4 regions of the Bacillus sp. Medicinal_06 genome follow, and region 4 is predicted to be linked to each of the others. Evidence: riboswitches for the same ligand, from Rfam matches in the RefSeq annotation. Region 4 holds a riboswitch; each other region holds the start of a gene.
The links. A riboswitch is a leader RNA that binds a small molecule or an ion and turns the genes downstream of it on or off. The one in region 4 is predicted to bind thiamine pyrophosphate.
Positions count from the first base shown of each region.

Region 1: it holds a riboswitch for thiamine pyrophosphate, as region 4 does, so the genes downstream of both, thiT (energy-coupled thiamine transporter ThiT) here and tenA (thiaminase II) in region 4, are expected to answer to the same signal.
Region 2: it holds a riboswitch for thiamine pyrophosphate, as region 4 does, so the genes downstream of both, tenA (thiaminase II) here and tenA (thiaminase II) in region 4, are expected to answer to the same signal.
Region 3: it holds a riboswitch for thiamine pyrophosphate, as region 4 does, so the genes downstream of both, AC1M36_RS21325 (MTH1187 family thiamine-binding protein) here and tenA (thiaminase II) in region 4, are expected to answer to the same signal.

Region 1 is NZ_JBWYHD010000002.1:56,470-62,246, forward strand. Features, by position in the region: gene AC1M36_RS03915 (PspC-like choline-binding domain-containing protein) at 101-703, shown strand; gene AC1M36_RS03920 (class D sortase) at 872-1,492, shown strand; gene thiT (energy-coupled thiamine transporter ThiT) at 1,585-2,250, opposite strand; TPP riboswitch at 2,346-2,447, opposite strand; gene AC1M36_RS03930 (FeoA family protein) at 2,647-2,874, shown strand; gene feoB (ferrous iron transport protein B) at 2,871-4,859, shown strand; gene AC1M36_RS03940 (FeoB-associated Cys-rich membrane protein) at 4,876-5,043, shown strand; gene AC1M36_RS03945 (lipoprotein BA_5634 family protein) at 5,082-5,657, opposite strand.
Region 2 is NZ_JBWYHD010000004.1:1,104-6,880, forward strand. Features, by position in the region: gene AC1M36_RS10275 (CBS domain-containing protein) at 1-101, shown strand, start outside; gene AC1M36_RS10280 (DUF3965 domain-containing protein) at 440-1,591, shown strand; gene AC1M36_RS10285 (hypothetical protein) at 1,682-2,014, opposite strand; gene AC1M36_RS10290 (SH3 domain-containing protein) at 2,021-3,094, opposite strand; TPP riboswitch at 3,649-3,760, shown strand; TPP riboswitch at 3,822-3,924, shown strand; gene tenA (thiaminase II) at 4,009-4,704, shown strand; gene AC1M36_RS10300 (ABC transporter ATP-binding protein) at 4,673-5,422, shown strand; gene AC1M36_RS10305 (ABC transporter permease) at 5,419-5,777, shown strand, end outside.
Region 3 is NZ_JBWYHD010000010.1:17,687-23,463, reverse strand. Features, by position in the region: gene thiE (thiamine phosphate synthase) at 1-343, shown strand, start outside; gene ilvA (threonine ammonia-lyase) at 498-1,706, shown strand; gene AC1M36_RS21335 (anaerobic C4-dicarboxylate transporter) at 1,775-3,088, opposite strand; gene AC1M36_RS21330 (cytochrome-c oxidase) at 3,324-3,704, opposite strand; TPP riboswitch at 3,836-3,937, shown strand; gene AC1M36_RS21325 (MTH1187 family thiamine-binding protein) at 4,041-4,361, shown strand; gene AC1M36_RS21320 (ABC transporter permease) at 4,333-5,109, shown strand; gene AC1M36_RS21315 (ABC transporter substrate-binding protein) at 5,106-5,777, shown strand, end outside.
Region 4 is NZ_JBWYHD010000001.1:25,749-31,525, forward strand. Features, by position in the region: gene AC1M36_RS00135 (macrolide 2'-phosphotransferase) at 1-513, opposite strand, end outside; gene AC1M36_RS00140 (alpha/beta hydrolase) at 621-2,153, opposite strand; gene tenA (thiaminase II) at 2,477-3,166, opposite strand; TPP riboswitch at 3,347-3,453, opposite strand; gene AC1M36_RS00150 (MBL fold metallo-hydrolase) at 3,556-4,278, opposite strand; gene AC1M36_RS00155 (homoserine dehydrogenase) at 4,436-5,461, opposite strand; gene AC1M36_RS00160 (esterase/lipase family protein) at 5,597-5,777, opposite strand, start outside.

The DNA.
Region 1 (5,777 bases), on a different contig from region 4:
ATTTATATTACAAAAATGTTGTTTGTTTTTATAATTCGTAATATAATTTGGTTATAGAGGTAGAAACCAAAATAAATTATTATTTGGGAGACTGGGAAAAATGAAAAAAATTATTTTGCTAGTTTTAATGTCTGTAATGTTTTTAGTACCTGCCGTTTCTTATGGAGAAACAAGTGAAAATGTGAATCAGGCTATCCCGAAAGAAGAACAAGCTATACAAAAAATGGGATGGGTAAAAACTGGAGATGCATGGTATTACTTTGATAAAGATGGAAAAGCTCATGAAGGCTGGTTAAGTTATAACGGAAAATGGTATTACTGTATAGATGGAATGATGGTGCAAAACGATTATGTTAGAGTAAATGGAAGAGATTATTACTTAGGTCAAGATGGTATTATGCAAACTGGTTGGATACAGGATGAAGATCGCTGGTTATATACAAACCAAGATGGAGCATTTAAAACTGGTTGGTTAAAAGAAGGAAATAAGTGGTATTACATCCATCGTGGATTAATGAGAACTGGATGGGTAAGAACTGATACAGGTTGGTATTATATGAATTCGAATGGCACGATGAAAACAGGGTGGCTACAAGAGAGTGGAAAATGGTATTATTTAAAATCTGATGGTGCAATGGCAACAGGCAAACACTTGATTAATGGTACTTGGTATGTATTTAAAGATAATGGCGTTATGCTTTAAATATTTTGAATAAGAGGCTGCCGAAAGTAGTTGAATAGCTACTTTTGGCAGCTTTTTTGCTTTGTAAATTATCTTTGCATCTCGGATATATCTTATAAATACATGAGAAGTGGTGTTAAAAAGGGTATATAAGGAGAGAAATAATAATGAGGAATGGAGGGATTAAAGGTGACATTTCTAAATCGTATTGGAGTTGCCTTCATGATAATTGGTATTCTTGTTGGTGCTTATTACTCTTTTGAATGGTACAAAGGAAAAAGTTCGGCGCAAGATTTAACGATAGAAGAGGTCAAGCAGTTTGAAAGGATAACATCAAAAGACACTGCTACTGAAACAAATGCAAATTCTCAAGTACCCTCTTCTCAAATCCAACACAAAGAAGGAGAGAAAGTAGCTATATTAAGTATACCGAAAATCAAAAAGAAATTTTCGGTATACTGGGGGACGAATAATACTACATTGAAAAAAGGTGTAGGTATGTTTGTTAGTGATATGACAACAGTACCACCCCAAGGAGGACATACTGTATTAAGTGGACATCGTGATACTGTATTTACAGAATTAGGAGAGCTGAAAGAAAAAAATCATCTTATCGTGGAATATGATAATAAAATTTACTCGTATGAAATTCAAAAAATATGGATTACAGATGCTGATGATCGCACAGTTATTGTAAAGAAAGAAGCACCAACATTAACATTGACGACTTGTTATCCATTTGATTACATAGGCGATGCCCCGGATCGATATATTATTGAGGCAAAATTAATTGCTACTGATTCAAAATGAGATTACAGTATTTTTGTCTTTAGCTATTTAGAATGAGAGAATGTGAAATAGAGCATTGATATAACTCACTAAATTAAAAAGAAGAGCGCCATTTAAGCACTCTTCTTTTTTGTGTTTATATTATATACACCTGCACTTTTGAATAAGCGTGGCGCTGTTGTAAATAGAAGGAGTAATAATACTGTACATAAAGCGAAAGAAGCAAGCATCGTACTACCGTTAACAATCAATGAATAAAGAACAGCTGACTGTCCTGGCGGTGCGTATTTTCCAAAGAAGATAACACCGGCAATAAAGTGACAGAAATAACGTGCAAAGCTACCAACAAATGTAGCAAGGATAATATAAGCGACCACTTTTTTCCCCTGATTGTTTTTTGGTGAAGATTTATCTTTGCGACTACCTAGACTAGATGGTTCATTACTAGGACTGGATGTTCCAAGTGCTTTTTGAATGGGACGATAGAATAAACCGGCAAAGCCGACAAAAGCAAAGGCAACGAAGTACTCAATGAATGCTTGCACTGGCGTTAAAATATAAGCATCTCCGACTACAATTTGCAGCAGTCCCCAAATCAAGCCTCCTAAGAAAGCCGTTTTGAATCCCCAGCGGTAAGCGATAATAAAAATAGGAATCATAGCAAATGAAACAGAACCGCCTGTTGGAAGTTTAATTGATAGTGGTAAAATGTCGATGATCAAGGCAAAGGCTGCCAGGATTGCAGATTCAATCATCGCTTGTAAATTGGTGTTACGCATATTGTCATTCCCCCTAAATCCAAGTTGCACAAAAAAAGAATAATGTATCATAGGGAGATATGAAATACGTAAATAAAAAATGATGGGGTAGATGTATTTCGACGTTTGCACAATTCCTACGTTAGCATTAACTAACAGGTTCTAAGGGTCGGAATATTATATTCCCTCTCAGCAACGAGGCTCCCCCTGTGATAACGAGATTCTTTGATTGTTAGATTCATTGTAATTGAAATGGATGAGAATGGCAAATGGGTATTTATATAACGGAAAAAGTATGAAAATAGAATTGTTCAAAAATGTTAACAAATAGGTAGGGGAATGCTATAGTGAGTGATTCATGCAATATGATATAATTTATCTGAAAATAATTATCATTCTCTTTTGAGGAGGGGGATTATGAGTCTAGTTGACATCAAAATAGGTGAAAAGGCACTAGTGAAAAATATACAGGCGTTAGATAAGTTGTTAAAGCGGAGATTAGCTGCTTTTGGTCTTTCTGAAGGAAGTGAACTTCGTGTAAAACAAAAAGCGATGTTCAAGGGACCATGTACACTAGAATGCCGTGGGCAATTAATTAGTATTCGTCATTGTGACGCGAAAATGATAAAGGTGGAATTAGCGTGAATAAGGTTGCATTGCTAGGGAATCCGAACACAGGAAAAACATCATTATTTAATGCGTTAACTGGTTCCTATGAATACGTGGGAAACTGGAGCGGGGTAACGGTAGAAAAAAAGATTGGTAAGTTAAAGAATAAGCAAGGGACATTAATTGATTTACCAGGTGTATATGATTTAAATCCTGTCTCGCGTGATGAAGGTGTCGTTACAAACTTTCTATTAAAAGAAGAATTTCAACATATGCTGAATATTGTTGACTCTTCTCAATTTGAGCGCAATATGCATTTAACATTGCAACTGCTGGAATTTGGTAAGCCAGTTTCAATTGGGTTAAATATGATCGATGTTGCAAAGCAGCGCGGGATTGTTATTGATGTAAAAAGATTATCAGAAATATTAGGAGTAACGGTCGTTCCTGTTGTTGCGAGAAGCGGGAAAGGCTGTGAAGAGTTACTTGCTACTTTGCATGAGAGTGATAAAAAAGAGAAAAAGCCGTTCGTTCTTTCATATGGTGAAAAAATAGATGTAGGAATTGCAGAGATTATGGGATTTTTAACTAAGGAAAATTATGAACACCCAAGATGGCTTGCAATTCAATTTTTAAGCAATAATGAAGTAGTGGAACAAGAAGTGAGTAGATTACCGATTTATAAGGAACTTGTGGCAATTCGCTCTAATCTGGAAGAAGAACTTGATGGTACATTAGAGCAGCATATTTATAATACACGTGCAGCGTATATTGAAAAGTTCAAAACAAATGTCATTCAGCATGAAAAAGAAGGAAAGGTTCCTTTTTCGGAAAGAGTTGACCAGTTAATTACACATAAAGTTTTGGGACTTCCAATCTTTTTAGCAGTTATGTTTTTTATTTTTCAGGTTACGTTTACGTGGATTGGGACGCCTTTGTCGGATATGCTTGATGAATTTTTCGGTGGGCAACTCACCGATTGGGTAACAGCGGGCTTAACAACTATTGGTGCCTCTGATTTTATTCAAGCGCTTGTTACAGAGGGGATTATTGCTGGTGTTGGTGCTGTATTAGTATTCGTCCCACAAATTTTTGCACTCTTTTTCTTTATTTCATTACTAGAAGACTCAGGATATATGGCACGAATTGCAGTTGTTATGGACCGGATTATGGAATTCTTCGGTTTAAATGGGAAGGCGTTTATTCCAATGATTATCGGTTTTGGTTGTAACGTACCAGGCATTATGGCAGCAAGAACAATTGAACAAGAGAAAGAGAGGCTGCTTACTGTTTTAGTAACACCATTTATGTCTTGTTCAGCACGGTTACCTGTGTATGCATTATTTGCGGGAGTCTTTTTTCCGAATAGCCAAGCGACTGTCGTGTTCTCTTTATACATTACAGGGATTGTACTTGCGCTATTAGTTACAAAGGTAATGTCTATGACTGTTTTAAAAGAAGAAAAGTCTATTTTTGTGATTGAGCTTCCGCCTTATCGTATGCCACAAGCAAAAACATTGTGGCTGAGCACATGGGAAAAAGGAAAAGGTTTCGTACGTAAAGCTGGTACATTTATTTTTGGTGGGTCTGTTGTCATTTGGTTACTCAACTATGCTGGTCCATCTGGATTTGGTGTAGATATGGGAGATAGTTTCTTAGCGATGATTGGTGGGTTCGTGGCACCAATTTTAGCACCGCTCGGTTTTGGAACATGGCAAGCGGCAGCATCGCTTTTAACAGGATTTTTAGCAAAAGAAGTTGTTGTTTCAACAATGGCGATTATTTATGCAGTGAAAGAAGATGTGCTTGGAAATGTAATGGGGGCGCACTATACTGCATTATCAGCCTATGCGTTCATGTTTTTCATTTTGTTATACGTTCCATGTTTAGCAACAGTAGCTGTGATTCGTCGTGAAACAGGGTTTATAAAATGGACGATTTTCTCTGTTGTTTATCCACTTATCATTGCTTATGCATTAACGCTCGTTATATACCAAGTCGGATCCATGCTTGGATTCTAGAAGGGGATGTATCATAATGATAGTCAATATTGTAATTGGAGCTGTCATTTTTGGTTATGCAGGATATACATTATTCAATTTTGTAAAGAGAAGTAAAAAAGGGAAATGTGCAGCGTGTTCCTTGAATAAATCATGTCAGTCAAAGAGTTGTAGTCCCGATATGGAGCAGGTCGTGAATAAATAGAAAAAAGCTTTGCGAATTTCGCAAAGCTTTTTTATGACCTACTTTTTAATTTTTACAAGTTGTGAAGCCTCTACTCCGTTTGCTCCAGGTAATTCTTTACTAGGGTCTTTATCAAATTTTAGTACACCTACAGTCTTCTCTTCGCCCTTCACATTACCATATGCAGCATCATCAACAATTGCAAACATATCTGCATAAGAACGACCATCACCGATGATTGTGTTACTCTCATATTTTAATTTCGCTCCATCAATTGTCGCATTCTCTACTTTTTCTTTCGCAAATAATACACCTTGATCCGCTGTTACTGCTGGTAGTTTATCGATTGCTTTTGTGTCATCTTTTTCTACTTTCTTAAGTAGTTCTTTTTTCACTAGTTCTTCACCAGTCTTTTTGTCCATTACAAGTACTTTCTTATCTTCTAATATTGCAAGTTTCATTTTATATACATCTTTTTCTTTTACATCTTTTTTATTCTTATCTGCTATTTGCTCGACTTGTTGATCCGTTCCGTATAATACTAAGCCATTTGCTTTTTCACCTAATAAAGAACAACCTGATAACGCTCCTAATGAAATTGCTGCTGCTAACCCGATTCCTACTAATTTTTTCATTTTCTTGTCTCCTTTTTCTATACGTTATAGTAAATACAAATGTATTGTTTTTTAAATTTAGAGAAGCAAAATTGTTTTTTTGTTTCATCTCGCTTCTGATTTCATTTTATAAGAATAACG
Region 2 (5,777 bases), on a different contig from region 4:
GGCTTGTTGGGATGTTAGCGTTAGGTGATTTAGCAATAGCAGAGAAAGCTGATGATCAAGCAGGATTTGCTTTAAGTGAAATTTCCGAGCATACAGAATAAAGGAATATCTGCAGATTATTTTTCGTTTAGAGAATAGGTAAGATTGGATACGTTTTATTAATAATGTAAATAAAGCTATATTGTGATTAAAGCGTATCCAAAATATTACGCATAGATATAAATATGCTTCATTAAATGTATCTGGAGAATGACATATGTTAAGTTCATTTGAAATTTTATTTAACAATTTCCATTACTAATTTTTGTTATGTTAAAAAATGATATAATAATAAATAAAAGCTTCATAAGGAATTTTGAATATAATAATATTTATAATATTATGATTATCTACTAAACTATCAAAGATTTTATATAAATAGAAACGGAGGGGAAATAATATGAGGGAGGTACAGAGTAATCCAAATTGGAATTTGGTTACAGAGGCTTATGTGGAACCAACTAATTTTGCAGATTTATTTTCCTTACTTGTACCAAATCATCCAAAAGGCGAAGGAAAAGAACGGACAATTTTAGCTTGGAAAGAAAAAGAATTTTATAAACAGGAAAACTTGGCTCCGTTTATTTTATATGGAATGAATAAAGTGAAGGAGTTGCCACAGTTTCATAAAGATGAAATACCAACTTTAGTTCGTATTGTTCGTTTATGTCAGGACATCGGTTGGTATAAGGAAGCTTATACATTTATGGTGAACCATAAATTAGATGAATTTGTACATACATCTATGGAATATGAAACGTGGGATGTTTTAACCCAAGTTGTGGCTTGGAACTACTTAATTGTAAAATATCGCATCGGGAAATCGGAAAATAGAGATGTAATGATATGGGAAAGAATTAAATTTAATGAGGAATGTATTGAAAAATGTGAAAAGCTATTATCTCATAAGGAAGTAATGGAACTTACATTTTTTTATATTTGCAAACAGGCAAAACGATTGTCCAAAGAAGAATTGGATCAAGAGATGATGAATTTAGCAATATACTGTAATACATACGTTTATGACTTATACATATATGACTTATTAAAAAAATATCGTAAGTGTACGGATTTTTTAACATATTATGGACCGAGTCGTTCTGTTGTTGCATGTCAAAGGGCTGTAATCGCTCAAATTTCTGACCGCCTTAATCCGCTAAAAACTACTCATGTGGATGATTATCTTTATGTAATGAAGGAAATGATGGAGCATATGTCATTTGAGTTTATGAATCGATACGAGCACTTCATTGGAAAACTATTATCATATGTACCATTTTTTGAAATGATTCAAGTTCCGCAACATGCATATTATTGTGAAGAGTTGATGTATGTTTGTAAAGGAATTGAACATAAAGAAGAAATCCTGCGGAATTATATATTTATACAATTACACGATTGTTTACCGTCATTTATTAAGCAATTTCTAAAGAATAAGCGTTATGCAACGATTCATGATATTTTATTTTACTGGTGTGATGATGAACAACGAATGGGCTTAGAGAAGAAATATAATTTAAGTTTTATTTATGAACGATATGCGTGTGGATAAAAAGAAATTTTTCAATATAATGTATAGATGAAAAAAGGGGTCTCATTTTAAGTGAGACCCCTTTTTTCGTCGTAAATGTAGAAGGCTGTTCTAAGCTTCTTGTTGGTTCTTACGGTGTTCAGGAATATAAATATATTGGGAAATGATGGTTAGCACCCCTATAAAAAATACAGGGAATATAGCAGCCATATGAAAACCACTATAAATAATATTTGTTATTAAGCCGCTTATAATAATAAATGCAGTATATATATGAGAAATTTGTTTCTTCAGTCGAATTTTGAATGCTTCCATCAATGATTCAATAGCAACAAATGAGATGACGATACCCAAAAAGACAAGGTTCGTATTGTAAATGACTAAGCAACAGATTAAACCGAGAAAAGCTATATACTCAATTATTAATGGTATATTACGTGACATATAATATTACCGAACCAAATAAGGCAGTGGATTTACTGCGTTTGTCTTTTCAAAATTCCATTCACCATTATGTAATTCAAAATGGAGATGTTGTCCAAATGAATGACCTGTATTTCCCATATATCCTAATAATTGCCCGGTTTGAACTTGATCACCAACTTGTACTGAACGGTCTTTCATATGAGCGTAAACGGTTGTATATAGTTTACCTCGAATATGATGTGCTACAAATACGACATTTCCATAGCTAGCAGAGTAATAAGACTTTATAACTTTACCTGCAGCAGCTGCATGAATTGAAACATTACCTGGTGCGGAAATATCTATACCATAATGCATTTGTTCCCAGCGCATATCAAATGTAGAACTAATCGTTCCTTGAGTAGGGAATTTAAAAACAGCAGGAATAGAAGGAGCGGCTTGTCTCGTTTGTGGTTGTTTTTGAATAATATAATGCTTTGCTACAAATCCGTAAGATGTTCCGAAGCGAACTTTGTACCAGGTACCAACTGTTTCTATAACAGTGACTTGTGTTCCGTTTTGTAAAGCCCCAATTACAGCAGTATCTGTTCCAGCTCCACGGCGGACTTTTAAGGTAGGTGTAGCAACGTAAAAGGAAGATTCATTTTGTATTGTAACCCCTTTTACTAATGCTTCTGATGTATGAGATACAAATTCTTTTTTTACATATCCTTGTTGCCCATTATGTGAGACTTTATACCAATCCCCTTTTGTTTCTTGGACGGAGATGAATTTACCATTGGATAATCTATCAATAATAGAGGATTTGATATTTGGTTTAGAACGAATATTTAACACATTGGCATTTACGATATAACTATTGTTCCGTTCAGTATATTTAGTAAACGCAATATTTGTTTTTTTTAAGGAGTTAGTTTTATCTCTTGTATTTATCCTATTATTCAAATATAATATTTCTGGGCCTGGTTTTATATGTTGAATGTTTTGTGTAGGCAATTCTTGGGCTGCTGCAGTACGTGTGTCTACTTGATTTATGGATGGAAGTAGAGATGTGACTGCGACAGTAGTTGCCGTTAAAGCTGTAGCTTTCTGTTTCATCTAATATTAGCCCCCCATCGATGTATTAATATATTTTTTATTATAGTATAAAGATATAATATTTTGTGCATTGTTCACATAACTGTAATATGATATGTGAAAAAAATAACGACTTTTTAATGGAATCGAAATATATTACAAGAATAACAGATAAACAATCATTAGAGTTTGGATAAAAGATAATTATATAAATATCAGTTAAAAAATCGACATAAAACCTTTCTTTTTGAGTGGGAGAGAGGATCCGTCCATGGATAGAAGCGGTCAGGGCCTTTTTCTGCCCCATGCCGTGTGAAAACAAAAAGTGGGGATAAATGGAGAATTGTTTTTGCTTTCATAGCCGTAGCTCATATGTCGAAAAATCAAAATGGAGTTATATAGTATTTTCAGAATAAATATAGAAATACAAATTGAAAAAATGGAAGAAGAACGTTTTTAGGTGGGGAAGAGAATCCGCCTATGCATAGAAGCGACCAGATCCTTTTTAAGTGCCATGCTAATTTAAAACAGTTGCTGATAACACATGACAATGTTATACTGACTATGGTAATTTCATATTGTGCTAGGAGAGCTGGTGTTGCCAGCTGAGAGTAAGACCGAAAGTCTTTTATCCTTTTACTACCTGATCTAGATTATGCTAGCGTAGGGAAGCAATTCGGACATGAACATTAGGTCCCCGTTTCTTTGCGTAAAGAAACGGGGCTTTTTTATTTGCCAATTTAATAGTGAAAACCACTAGGGGTGCTTTGCATGCTGAGAGAGGAATAATCCTTAACCCTTACGGACCTGATCTAGGTAATACTAGCGAAGGGAAGTGGAGCAACGAATAAATGTATTTTTATTTGCTGAACCACTTCTTATATAGAAGTGGTTTTTTATTTTAATAAATAGATATAAAGGAAGGGGAAATATAAATGAAATTTTGTGAGAGGTTATTTGAAACTGTGCAGCCTGTTTGGGAGAAAAGTCATAACCATCCATTTGTAACTGGAATGGGGGATGGCACGTTAGAAAAAGACAAATTCCAATATTACATCGTACAAGATTATTTATATTTGCTAGACTATGCGAAGGTTTATGCAATTGGAGTTGTAAAGGCAACGAATCCATATGTGATGGGGAAATTTGCAGAACAAATAGATGGTATTTTAAATGGAGAAATGACGATTCATAAACAGTATGCAAAACGTCTTGGTATTTCTATACAAGAGATGGAGGAAGCAAAGCCATCTGCTAAAAATTTAGCGTATACAAACTATATGATGTCAGTATCTCAAAATGGCACGCTTGCAGAGTTAATTGCGGCTCTTCTTCCATGTATGTGGAGTTATTGGGAAATTGGAAAGCGTTTAAATGATATTCCAGGAGCGAGGGATCATGAGTTCTTCGGAGAGTGGATTCAAGGATATAGCTCAGAAGAGTATGGAAGTCTTTGCATTTGGCTAATGGATTTATTAAATGAACTAGCTGAAGGGAAATCTGAACAAGAGCTAGCTAGATTAGAAGAGATTTTCTTATATTCTAGCCGATTTGAGTATTTATTCTGGGATATGGCGTATCGTAAGGAGATGTGGGGTTTTGAGGAGCAAGAGCATACTACAATTTCATAATGTTTCCTTTCATTATGATGAAAAGCCAATCATAAACGGTCTAGATGCTTCCGTGCAAGAAAAAGAGTTTGTTAGCATTATTGGGCCGAGTGGCTGTGGCAAAAGTACATTGTTTCGTTTAATTACAGGATTAGAAGAACCTACGGCTGGAAATATTCAACTGACAGAAACAACGAGTCATCCTGTAGGGTATATGCCACAAAAAGATATGCTTCTGCCGTGGAGAACGATTATTGAAAATGCAGCATTGCCGTTAGAGTGCCAGGGGATAAAGAAAAAAGAAGCACATGTAAAAGCAAAAGAGCTGTTAGAACAATTTGGTTTACAAGGATACGAGAACAAATATCCGAAAGATTTATCAGGTGGTATGCGGCAACGAGTATCCTTTATTCGAACCTTATTAACAGGCGGGGACGTTTTGTTGTTAGATGAACCTTTTAGCGCATTAGATGCTTTAACGAAAGCAACGTTGCAAGAATGGTTGTTTGAACAATGGAAACAGTGGCAAAAAACAATTTTATTTATCACACATGATGTGGAGGAAGCGCTTTTTCTTTCCAATCGAATTTTAGTTGTGACCGAGCAGCCTATTACCACTTTGACGGAGCGTATTGTACCACTTGGAATAGATCGCTCAAGAAAAGATTTGCATAAACCTGAGATATTAGCTTTAAAAGATGAATTACTTAGTATGCTGCAAAGGCAGGTGCTCGTATGAAGCGTGTGACAGAGTTATTACCTGCACTGATTTTAAGTAGCATACTGCTCATAGCTTGGGAGGTGGGAGCTAGAATTGTTGACGAGATGTACATATTGCCATCTCCTACTGCAATTCTAGCGAAAATGTGGGCGTTGCAAGATATATTGCTTACAGTTCATTTGCCGGCAACGTTATACGTGGTTTTGATAGGAGTTGTTATTTCCATTGTACTTGGTGTGGGGCTCGCGATGTTAATGAATGCTAGCACATGGATAGAAAGAGCATTTTATCCGTTACTAGTTGCATCACAAACGATTCCAATTACAGCGCTAGCACCATTGTTTGTTTTATGGTTTGGATATTCAATTTGGAG
Region 3 (5,777 bases), on a different contig from region 4:
TACATCAGTTCGTGAAAAAATGGGAGATAAAATTGTCGGGGTATCTACTCATACAATAGAAGAAGCTCGTTTTGCAATTGCAAATGGCGCGGATTATTTAGGTGTGGGTCCAATTTTTCCAACGAGCACGAAGAAAGATACAAAAGCGGTACAAGGAACGAAAGGCTTGCGGCATTTTAGAGAGATGGGAATTACAGTCCCGATTGTTGGAATTGGAGGGATTACCGTTGAAAATGCTGCTTCTGTTATAGAAGCGGGGGCAGATGGAGTTTCGATTATTTCAGCGATAAGTTTAGCAGATTCACCTTATGAAAGTACGAAAAAAATGACTGGTCTTTACTGACAGTCATTTTTTTGTGGAGGATATGCTATATATCGTTGAAACTCCGATATATAGAAAAACACTGATTATAGAAATGGCTCTTTTTTACAGAATAAAATAAACTATGCCGCTCAAACTAGGATATATGAATACATCTTGTTTCGGAGGGTACAACATGATTTCATTACAGGATATTGTAGCTGCTCATGAGAAAATGAAAGGCATTGTCCATATGACACCGCTAGATTATTCGAGCACGTTTAGTGAACTATCACATAATGAAGTGTATTTAAAGCTCGAAAATTTACAAAAGACAGGTTCTTTTAAAGTGCGTGGTTCTTATAATAAGATGGTTTCTCTTGATAAAGGTGAATTAGAAAATGGAGTTGTTGCAGCATCTGCTGGAAATCATGCACAAGGTGTCGCCTATTCTAGTAATATGCTCGATATTCCCTGTACGATTGTGATGCCAAAAGGTGCACCGCTTAGTAAAGTACTTGCGACTAAGCGATATGGTGCACATGTAGAGTTGCAAGGTGATGTATTTGATGATGCATTAGCTTATGCGCTAGATTTGAAAGAACAAACAGGAGCGAAATTTGTACATCCATTTGATGATGATGCTGTAATCTCTGGTCAAGGGACGGTAGGGTTAGAAATATTGCAGCAGCTTGAGGACGTCGAAGCTGTTATTTGTCCTGTTGGTGGTGGCGGTTTAATTGCAGGTGTTGCAATGGCGATTAAAGAACAAAAACCGTCGGTGAAAGTATATGGTGTACAAGCGCTTGCTTGTCCCGGGATGAAGCAATCCTTCAAAGAAAAGAAAGTGATTACTGTGGAATCTTCACCAACTATGGCAGATGGAATTGCAGTGAAAAGACCAGGAGAACTTACATTTCAGCTTGTAGAGCGATATGTAGATGATATTTTTTGTCTGGATGAAATGGAAATTGCGAGAACGATGTTAATGTTATTGGAACGAAATAAATTATTAGTGGAAGGTTCGGGTGCTAGTTCATTAGCTGCTTTGCTCTATCAAAAAATTCCTGTGAAAGAGAAAAAAGTGGTGTCGATTTTAAGTGGTGGAAATGTTGATGTTAACTTTATTACTCGTATTATTGAACATGGGATGGTTGAAGCGGGCCGCTTTGTTCATATTGCAACAATGATTAAAGATAAACCAGGACATTTGCAACATTTACTCGAAATTGTAAAAAGTTTTGAAGCAAATATATTACATATTCATTTAGAGCGGATTGGAACAAAAGTGTTTCCAGGATATGCACAGCTCCATTTGTCATTAGAGACAAAAGATAAAAACCATATTGAAGAAGTATTGAGTGGGATAGAAAAGAAAGGATATAACGTAGAAATTGTTGAATGAACAATTTCTACGTTTGATGAAATGAAAAAGCACAAACTTTATTCAGAATAAGTTTGTGCTTTTCTATGTTAAAACATAATTGAAATAAGTAGCATCCCAATTCCAATCGAAGCAAACGTTGCGACAAGACCAGGAATCATAAAGCTATGATTTAATACATATTTACCAATGCGTGTTGTTCCTGTACGGTCAAAGTTAATCGCAGCGACAATTGTTCCATAGTTTGGAATGAAGAAATATCCGTTTACGGCAGGGAACATCGCAATGAGAAGTGCTGGTGAAATACCAAGTGATAATCCAAGAGGCATTAAAGCACGTACTGTAGCTGCTTGGCTATACAGTAAGATAGATAGGATAAATAACGCAATAGCGAATAACCATGGTGCACTTGTTACTAGATGTTGAATGGATCCTTGAATCATATTTAAGTTTCCGTTAAAGAATGTGTCTCCCATCCAAGCGATACCGAAAATTGCAACAACAGCTGTAGCACCGGCTTTAAAGACATTTCCAGATACAATGCTTTCTACATTTGGTTTACAGAAGATAATAATAAGAGCAGCAATTGTAAGCATGACCATTTCGATTGTATTTGGCATAGAAAGACGAACTAATTTTCCGTCTATCATCCATCCTGGACGAAGTACTTCGAATGAACCAAGAAGAACAACAAGAACAGTTGCGAATAAGAAAAGAATAACAGATAATTTGGCACCTTTCGCACCGATAAATTCTTTCTTTTCTTCAAGTTTAGGAATCATACCTTCTTTTAAACGCTTTAAGTATTCTGGATCTTTATTTAACTCTTTGCCCATTTTGCTTGCAACGAAAGCTGCTAACATACAAGCAATAAAAGTAGAAGGAATACTTACTTTTAAAATATCTAGCAATGTAATTTTATAATCAGCTAGCATTGCTAATAGAGCCACAGTTGCAGCAGAGATTGGACTTGCTGTAATTGCTTGTTGTGAAGCGATAACGGCAATTGACATCGGGCGTTCCGGTCTAATTCCTGATTCGCGTGATACCTCTGCGATAACAGGAAGTACGGAATAGGCAACGTGTCCAGTTCCAGCACACAATGTAAATAAATAAGTTACAATTGGTGCGAAGAATGTGATGCGCTTTGGATTTTTACGAAGTGCTTTTTCTGCAAGATGGACAAGGTAATCCATTCCGCCCGCAGCTTGCAATGCACCGGCAGCAGTAATGACTGCTAAAATCATCAGCATAACGTCAATAGGAGGAGCGGTAGGTTGTAAGTGGAAGACAAAAACGAGGATTGCCATACCAACTCCACCCATTACTCCTAGGCCGACTCCACCAAGGCGTGCACCGATAAAAATGCAGACTAGTAAGGTAAGAAATTGTAGCCAAAACATAATAAAATACCTCCAAAATTCATATGGTAAGATATTTTTGAATAATTTAATTTGAGTGATAATTATTAAATTAAACAAATGAAGTGCTGTTATATAAACCTTTTTTATTATATAACACATAAAAAGTAACATTCATTATATTTAGTAAAATTATTTTAAGAAAATGTGAAATGAGGATATTAAGAGAGGAAAAGAAAAAAGCAGAAACGAGTTTATTCGTTTCTGCTTTTTTCTTTTAAAGAATGCTATTGTTTTCTTTTATATGCACAAAAATATTAATAGTAAAGATAATAATGGAAAGAACAACAAGAATACTTCCACCAGCAACAAAAGGGATAGCTGCATGGTAACCGTAAATTTCAAAGGCAAGTGCAATCATCATAATCGGTAGTCCGATATTTAAGAGCCAAAAATGTAATTTACCAAGTTTTGAGGTGCCGGCTTCTTTAAAAATATAATATAAAATACCAGCTATCATCATAGAAGTCCATCCTAGTAATAAAACATGCACATGAACTGCGGTCAATTTGAAATTAGATGAAATTGACATGAATAATCCCATACAAACACCGATGACAAAATAAATAGAAGAGATTTGAATGAAACGAATTCCCATTTTTACCCCCCTTAATATACTTGTATTTTTGCTATGATAAAATATATGACCAATAGATTGTAAGCAGTATCATATTATAAAAAAATGTGGATTTGTTTGTTTGAAAAAATAAATCATGCTACAATGAAAACGAATTAAGACCGGGGAGCCAATTGGCTGAGAGGATGTAAGAAAGCATCGACCCTCAACCTGATCTGGATAATGCCAGCGTAGGGAGTTACTTAAAGTGATGTAAGCACATGTTATTGTATAATAACTTGCATACAAGGCTTTCCTGCGAATTTTGCAGGAAAGCCTTTTCTTTTTTATACAACATTTTGCAAGGGGGATTTTAGTATGTCACAACAAGTTACCATTTCATTTTCAGTTGTACCACAAGCGAAAAACAAAGATGTATATTCCGTTGTTGATAAGGCAATTGAAGTCGTGCAACAATCTGGTGTTCGTTACGAAGTAGGTGCAATGGAAACAACGCTGGAAGGAGAATTAGACGTGCTTCTTGATGTCATTAAGCGTGCGCAACAGGCTTGTGTCGATGCTGGAGCAGAAGAAGTGATTACTTCTATTAAAATTCATTATCGTCCAAGTACTGGTGTAACGATTGATGAGAAAGTTTGGAAGTACCGTGATGAATATGAAAAACCAGAAACGATCTAATATAACAATTACAACGATTTGGCTTATCCTTCTCATTGCTATATGGGAAGGATCTGTTTCATTATTTCGAATTGAACCGTGGATTTTACCGAAACCTTCTGCAATCGTTCAAGAGTTGATTGGAATGAAAGATTTATTGTTACCAAATACAATGCAAACACTGCAAGAAGTTATCATTGGCTTATTTTTTGCGATTTTACTTGGAACAAGTATTGCAATTATTATGGATGTTATTCCGTTATTTCGCATTTTAATTAACCCGTTACTGGTTATCTCACAAACCATTCCAATTGTCGTGCTAGCACCTTTATTTATTATTTGGTTTGGATATGGAATGCTTCCAAAGGTGATGGTCGTTATTCTTGTTTGTTTCTTTCCGATTGCTCTCAGTATTTTAGAAGGTTTTCAAACAGTAGATAAAAACATGCTTAAGTTATTACAAACAATGCGTGCAACCAAATGGCAAATCTATCAAAAGGTAAAATTTCCAGCCGTGCTCCCATACTTTTTCTCTGGGCTGAAAATTGCCGTTACATATAGCGTGATGGGAGCGATTATTGGGGAATGGCTTGGTGCGAGTGAAGGATTAGGTGTCATGCTTACGCGTGCAACAAAATCCTTTTTAACAGCTCGTGTATTTGGCATTGCAGCAATTATCGTAATGGTGACATTACTCTTGTATTTTATCGTAGAATTTATGGCAAGACTAACAGCACCATGGATATACAGAAAGGACGACAAAAAATGAAAAAAGGCTTAAAAGTGATGCTAGCAGCGCTGCTAACGGTAGGCGTGGTTGGTTGTAATGCAGCGAAGAAAGAAGAGAGTGCAGATAAAGAAAAGAAAGTAAAAGTTGTGTTAGATTGGTTTCCGAATACAAACCACACTGGTTTATACGTAGCAAAGACGAAAGATTACTATAAAAAGCAAGGGTTAGATGTAGAAATCATTCAGCCAGGTGATAACGTATCAGCAGAGCAAATGATTGCATCAGGAAAAGCAGATTTCGGTGTAAGTTATCAAGAAAATGTAACATCAGCTCGTGTTGAAGGAATTCCAGTTGTCTCGATTGGGGCAATTATTCAACATAATACATCTGCATTTGCATCGCTGAAAAAAGATAATATTACTTCTCCAAAAGATTTTGAAGGTAAGCGCTATGGCGGTTGGGGTGCACCAGCAGAAGAAGCGACGTTAAAAACCATTATGGATAAACATCAAGCTGATTTTAGTAAAGTAGAAAAGATTGTTCTTGGACAAACAGACTTCTTTAAATCGATTGGTAGAGATGCAGATTTTGAATGGATTTATTATGGTTGGGACGGTATTGAAGCGAAACGCCAAGGAAAAGAATTAAATACAATCATGATAAAAGATTTAGATCCAGCATTAGATTTCTATAGCCCTGTCATTATT
Region 4 (5,777 bases):
TTTTATTTGATGCATTCTATCTATTAACAATTGCTTTGCTTCAGCAGGTTGAAGAACTTCAATTCCCTTTTTAGTAGCCTCATTATAATCAATCGAATGCAAGGCGACAAGTGACTCTGCTAAAGATCGGATAAATGTCATAGATGGTGGATCATTTTGAATATGCCACACATAATTTTGTATTTCTAAATCAATCACTGCTGCAGGGTTACCCTTTACTAATGGATAAGCAATTAATTCTGGTGTGTTGATTTTCCAATTTGGTACTGCAACAGGTACATATTTTTGAACAAGCTCAAGTATTTTCCCTTCTAATGCCCCTCTTTCAATTACATCTGGTCTTCTTGGTTTCCGGAGAACCCATGAAACACCCTTTTCATCAGTAGCAAATACAACTTGAAAGTCCATTCCTGATTCATTTAATTCAGCGCTTTCTTTATTTAATTGTAAACCATTCTTTTCTGCAATCTTTAACATTGCTTCTATACTTTTCTGTTCATTTGTATTTGTCATAGATAGACACTCCTCTGAAATTTTTCATATAATTACAAAAAACACAGACTGGGTGCCCGTGTTTTTTGTAAACGAAATGAGCTCTTATAAATATACTGTCCTTATTTTTATTTCGCTCTTCCTTGCACCCACGTAGCAATATCATTTATAACATACTCAGGAATATTGGCTGGACTATAATATTCATCCGGTTTACTTAATTCCCCATCTCCTTCTGTAAAGAAGTGATTTAACTTTGGATAAAGTCGATAATCTACATTATCTCGCTCTTTTAATTGTTCTTTCCAAAGAGGAATTTCGATTTTTGATTGAACTTGATAGTCTCTTTCTCCTTGAATAATAAGAAGCGGTGTCTTTTGTTCTTTAGACATTTCTGCCGCCTTAATTTTACGGATAGAATCCCAAAATACAGGCGCTCCTAAATAAAAATCTTTTGGAGGGTTTTTTCCAGAAAAATTAGGGTCATTTAATAATTCATATTGCGCTTTATAAAATTTATATTCCTCAGCTGTCATTCTGCCGATAGAATACAAGTAATCAAATTGATCTAAAACAACATCCTGGAATGTACGAGCTGGTCCTCCCATCACAATTGCCCCAGCAATATTTTGATTTTGGTCTTTTTCGATCATTTTCGGAACCATCATTCCGCCTTGACTATGGCCGAGAACATAAATTTGATTCTTGTCTATCATAGGATTATTTTGAAGAAAACGAGTCGCAAAAAGTGCATCATCTGTTGTTTCTTTATCAACTGTATAAAACGGACTAAATTGTGTTTTCAATCCATGTTCATATGTTCGTTTATTATAGCGAAGAACAGCAATTCCTTTCGAAGCAAGACCTTCAGCTAAATCGCGAAACGGTTTTAAAGCAAACGCAGTTTCATCTCGATCGCTTGCTCCAGATCCTTGCACAAGAATAACCGCTGGGAAAGGCCCCTCTCCCTTTGGAACAGACAGTGCTCCTGGTAATGGGAACGCGCCACTTCCGACTACTACTTCTTCTTCAGTAAACGAATCAGGATTACTATATGCCGGGCGCTGTGCAACAGAGTCGGATGACATACTAAGCTGGAAATCGTCTATTTTTCCAGATGGATCTAATCTAAACATGAAAGGTACAGTGAATTTTTCAAATACTAATCCAATTTCAATGTTTGTATGAACGGAATTCGTCTCTTTTTGCTTTACCTCTCCAATTCCAATAAAAGAACCTGCTTGTAACTGCAGGGGAAGTTCCTTCCAATAACTCTCCAGCCACTTTTCAGATATTATCTTCTGTAAAGGTCGAGAAGTTAAATCAAATGCAGATTTATAATTTTCAGTATGCATATAACGGATAAATGTAAGAGTAGTAGATATAACAGGATTTTCATCATCAGCATTGTTTATTTCTTTTATATTTGTGTTTGTTTCTTTGGATGTTGAGGTAAATTGATGGTTGAATGGATTATTATATGTATAAGGATAAAAACTTATTTTCAATGCATCTGTATTTCCCCTCTCATACAGACTTGGAGAAATTGCAAAATTTTTAGGTTGAATGGATTCTGCTGCGTATGAAACTGAGGGAATGCTTATTGCACAAATTGTACTAACGAGTAAAATCTTATTCGTTATTCGTTTTCTCGTTTTCATATTTATTGACTCCTTTCAAAGTTAAATTCTTTTAATACAACATTCCAAGCATTGTAAGGAAAATAAAAAACATCAAAGAGATTAATAAATTTCTTTACGCCCTCTAACAAAGAATGTGATATTATAAACAAACTTCAATAAAAACTACCTTCTTCCTCCTTTTTATTATGTAATTTTTTAATAATATATGAGCATCTAATTAGTGAAGTTGATTCTTCTAAAAACAGAGAAATAGAAATATTATTTTCGTACAAAAAAATGACTAAACTAAGTTAGTCATTTTCTATACTTTTTACACGCGTGATAAGAGACATATTTGTTTCTTATAAACTTATATCTTCTACTTGTTTTTCTACTGGCCATTTTTCTAATGTGTAAGCCATCTCCCAAAATGAATATTCATATTGACTACTAATGACAAAATGCTGTTTCATGCGCTTACGATCAGTTTCTGTTACTGTTTCTGCAATGGCATCTAATCTGGCAATTTGCTCTTCTACTAAAGTACGGAACCAGTCAGAACCATATGCAGAAATCCACTCTTGGTAAATGGGTTCTTCCGGTTTACATTCCTTAAGTCGCTCACCAATTTCATAATAAAGCCAATAGCACGGCAAAATCGCTGCGATAACATCCCCAATATGTCCCTCGTATGCAGCGCGATACATATGTGATGTATACGCATAAGCCGTCGGTGCAGGAATGAACGATTCTTTTTCTTTTTCCGTAATTCCTAATTTTTTCGCAAAATTCTCATGCAGCGATAATTCAGCTTGGTATGTATTTTGTGCATGGTGCGCCATACGAGCTGTCGTTTCTAATTCAATCGCTTTTGCTGCTCCTAACGATTGGACTCTTGCAAAATGACTTAAATAATATGAATCTTGCAGAACGTAATAGCGAAAACTAGCTAAATCTAATGTTCCGTTCCCTAGTTTTGTCACAAATGGATGATTAAAACTTGCTTCCCAAATCGGATTAACTTCTTTACGTAATAACTGTGAAAATAACATGATAGACCCTCCAATAAACGTTTTAATAATAAAAAAATGAAACAAGTTTCTTAACGAATTGCTCGTTAGCTACTAGATTACTGAGACTCACTTCAAGTAGGTGCGCAAAATAAAAAAGCTTTCTTTACACACACGTAAAGAAAGCGGACTGGACATTATCAATATTTAAAAAAATATCATATTCTGTCACTTCCACTTCCCTACGCTGGTATTACCCAGATCAGGTCCTAAGGGTTTCAAAGATATTTTTTGATCTCAGCCTTTAAAAGGCCCCCCTAGTGGATAAATATATATAACTATTTAACTTTGATATTAATCATAACATATTCTAGAATACTATCAAATATTATTTGTAAATTCAATATCGCTAACATATAGGCACGAAAATGTTAGCAATCCTCTTCTACTAATCTCGCTATTTGCTCCTTCACATTCAAATTACAAACACCACCGTGATAACAAATCACCGTCTCAATATCAAATTCTAAAAATCTTCTAAGCGATTTTGTAGCTGTATCCATGTCTGGCGTTGTATGCGGAACAGGTCCTTTTAAGTTTCCACCAACGCATACTATCGCGTCGCCCGCAATTAATGTTTTATATTTTTCACTATATAAACTAATATGTCCCGGAGTATGCCCTGGTGTATGAATCACTTCAATGCCTCCGAAAAATGGTAGTCTTTCTCCGTCTTCTAATGTCCGATTTACTTTTGCCGTCGGAGGATTTTCATATAGAAATTGCATAACTTCTGGAAGTGCATCCCATTTGTCTTTACTCATTTTACTTGGATCCGTTTTCATTAAATGCACTTGTCCTTCAATATATGGCTTGTCTAATTCATGTGCGTATACTTCAATAGAATGGCCTGCCTTCTGCTGTATTTCAGGAAGACTTCCAATATGGTCTATATCTTGATGGGTTAAAATAACTGCTTGTAATTGTTCAAAAGGGACACCAATACCAATCATTGCATCACGAATCCCTTCTAATTGGCCTGGCATACCAGTATCGATTAATATAGCTTCTTTTTCATCCCAAAGTAACGTGGGATTTAATTCGAATTCTTGAATTTTTAATTTTAACACCGCTAAACCGTTTTCTATTTTCATATTACACGTCTCCCTCGATACATAAATTAGTGAAGGTATTTCACTTACTAAAATGTATCACGTTAAGGATATTTAATCAAACACTAAATTTATAATCATAACACAAAAATATTTATTTGTCAAATTTCTTTATTTGATCTACAACCAGAATTTTTCATCACACATCTTTCCGATACAAATTAATTAAATCTTTCAGAGCTGCCGCTGCTGCTGCTCTTGGGTTCGAGGCTCCCCCGATTGAAGTAACTCTTCCCATCGTATCAGTATGAAAAGTGATTCCTTTTTCCGTTCCATTTACATGAGCTAAAGGATGCTCTTTCCCTATTTCACGCGGACATACTTCAAGTTTAGGGTTCCCTGAATGGTCTCTATATGCCGCTCCAATTAGTTTTAGAGATTTACCTTGTGCTTTTGCTTTCTCTATATCTTGTTTCGTAATACCCTCTATCCCATTTACATTTACGTAATCAAGAGAGTATTCTGACTGAAATAAACTGTTCGCTAACAATAATAGTTTACAGGCACTGTCCATTCCACTTACGTCTAATGATGGGTTTGTTTCAGCGATTCCTTTTTGCTGCGCTTGATGCAGTGCTTCCTCAAATGTTACATCTTTTTCGTACATCTTTGTAAGAATATAATTTGTTGTTCCATTTAAAATACCTTCTATACTTTCAATTTGGCACCCTGCTAAACTAAATTGTCCAATATCTAATGTAGGGAGCGCAGCTGCAGTTGCACCACTATAACGAATACGTACGTTAGCTTTCGTTGCTTTTTGCTTTATTTCTTTCCATGCGCTAACGAGTGCACCTTTTGAAATAGCGACTACATCCATATGATTTTCAATCGCTGTTTCAATATATGTTCTTCCAGGTTCACCTGTTTGAAGATTAGTTGGTGTTGATTCTATTAATACATGACCAAAAGGCATTTTTTCACTTTTATCGAGTGGATAGTTTTTGAGATATCTCTCCAATGCATTAGAACCTGTACCATAAGTTAATAATTCTTTAATATGTAAACCTTTGGCGCTAAAGAGATTGACTGTACTTCCCATAACTCCAGTAAGGACAAGTTCGATACCGTACATCTCATTTATATATAAAGCTTTCTCAAATACCAATCTTACAAACTCTTTTCCAACAGTTCCATATCCAGATATTACTATGTTAACTCTCACATCATCACCTCAAACTATTGTGCTATTTTAATGTTAACTCCATTATACTCCGAAAATATGATGTGATTCACGAAAGAAAACTCCCTCAAAAAAATTTGAAGGAGCTGCTACATTTCAATATAAATATGAAGCCAGTTATTTCGGTAAATTGGATAGCTTTTCAGCAATCTTTCGGTAAAAAGCATTAATATCAGAGAACCCTAAGGAATCCGAGACACTTAATCCAACCATATCGAGGTGATCCCAGTTTTGTTTTGTCTCAATATGATTCCATTTCCCAAGTTCTGGCGCACTACTATTATTTATAACCACATCA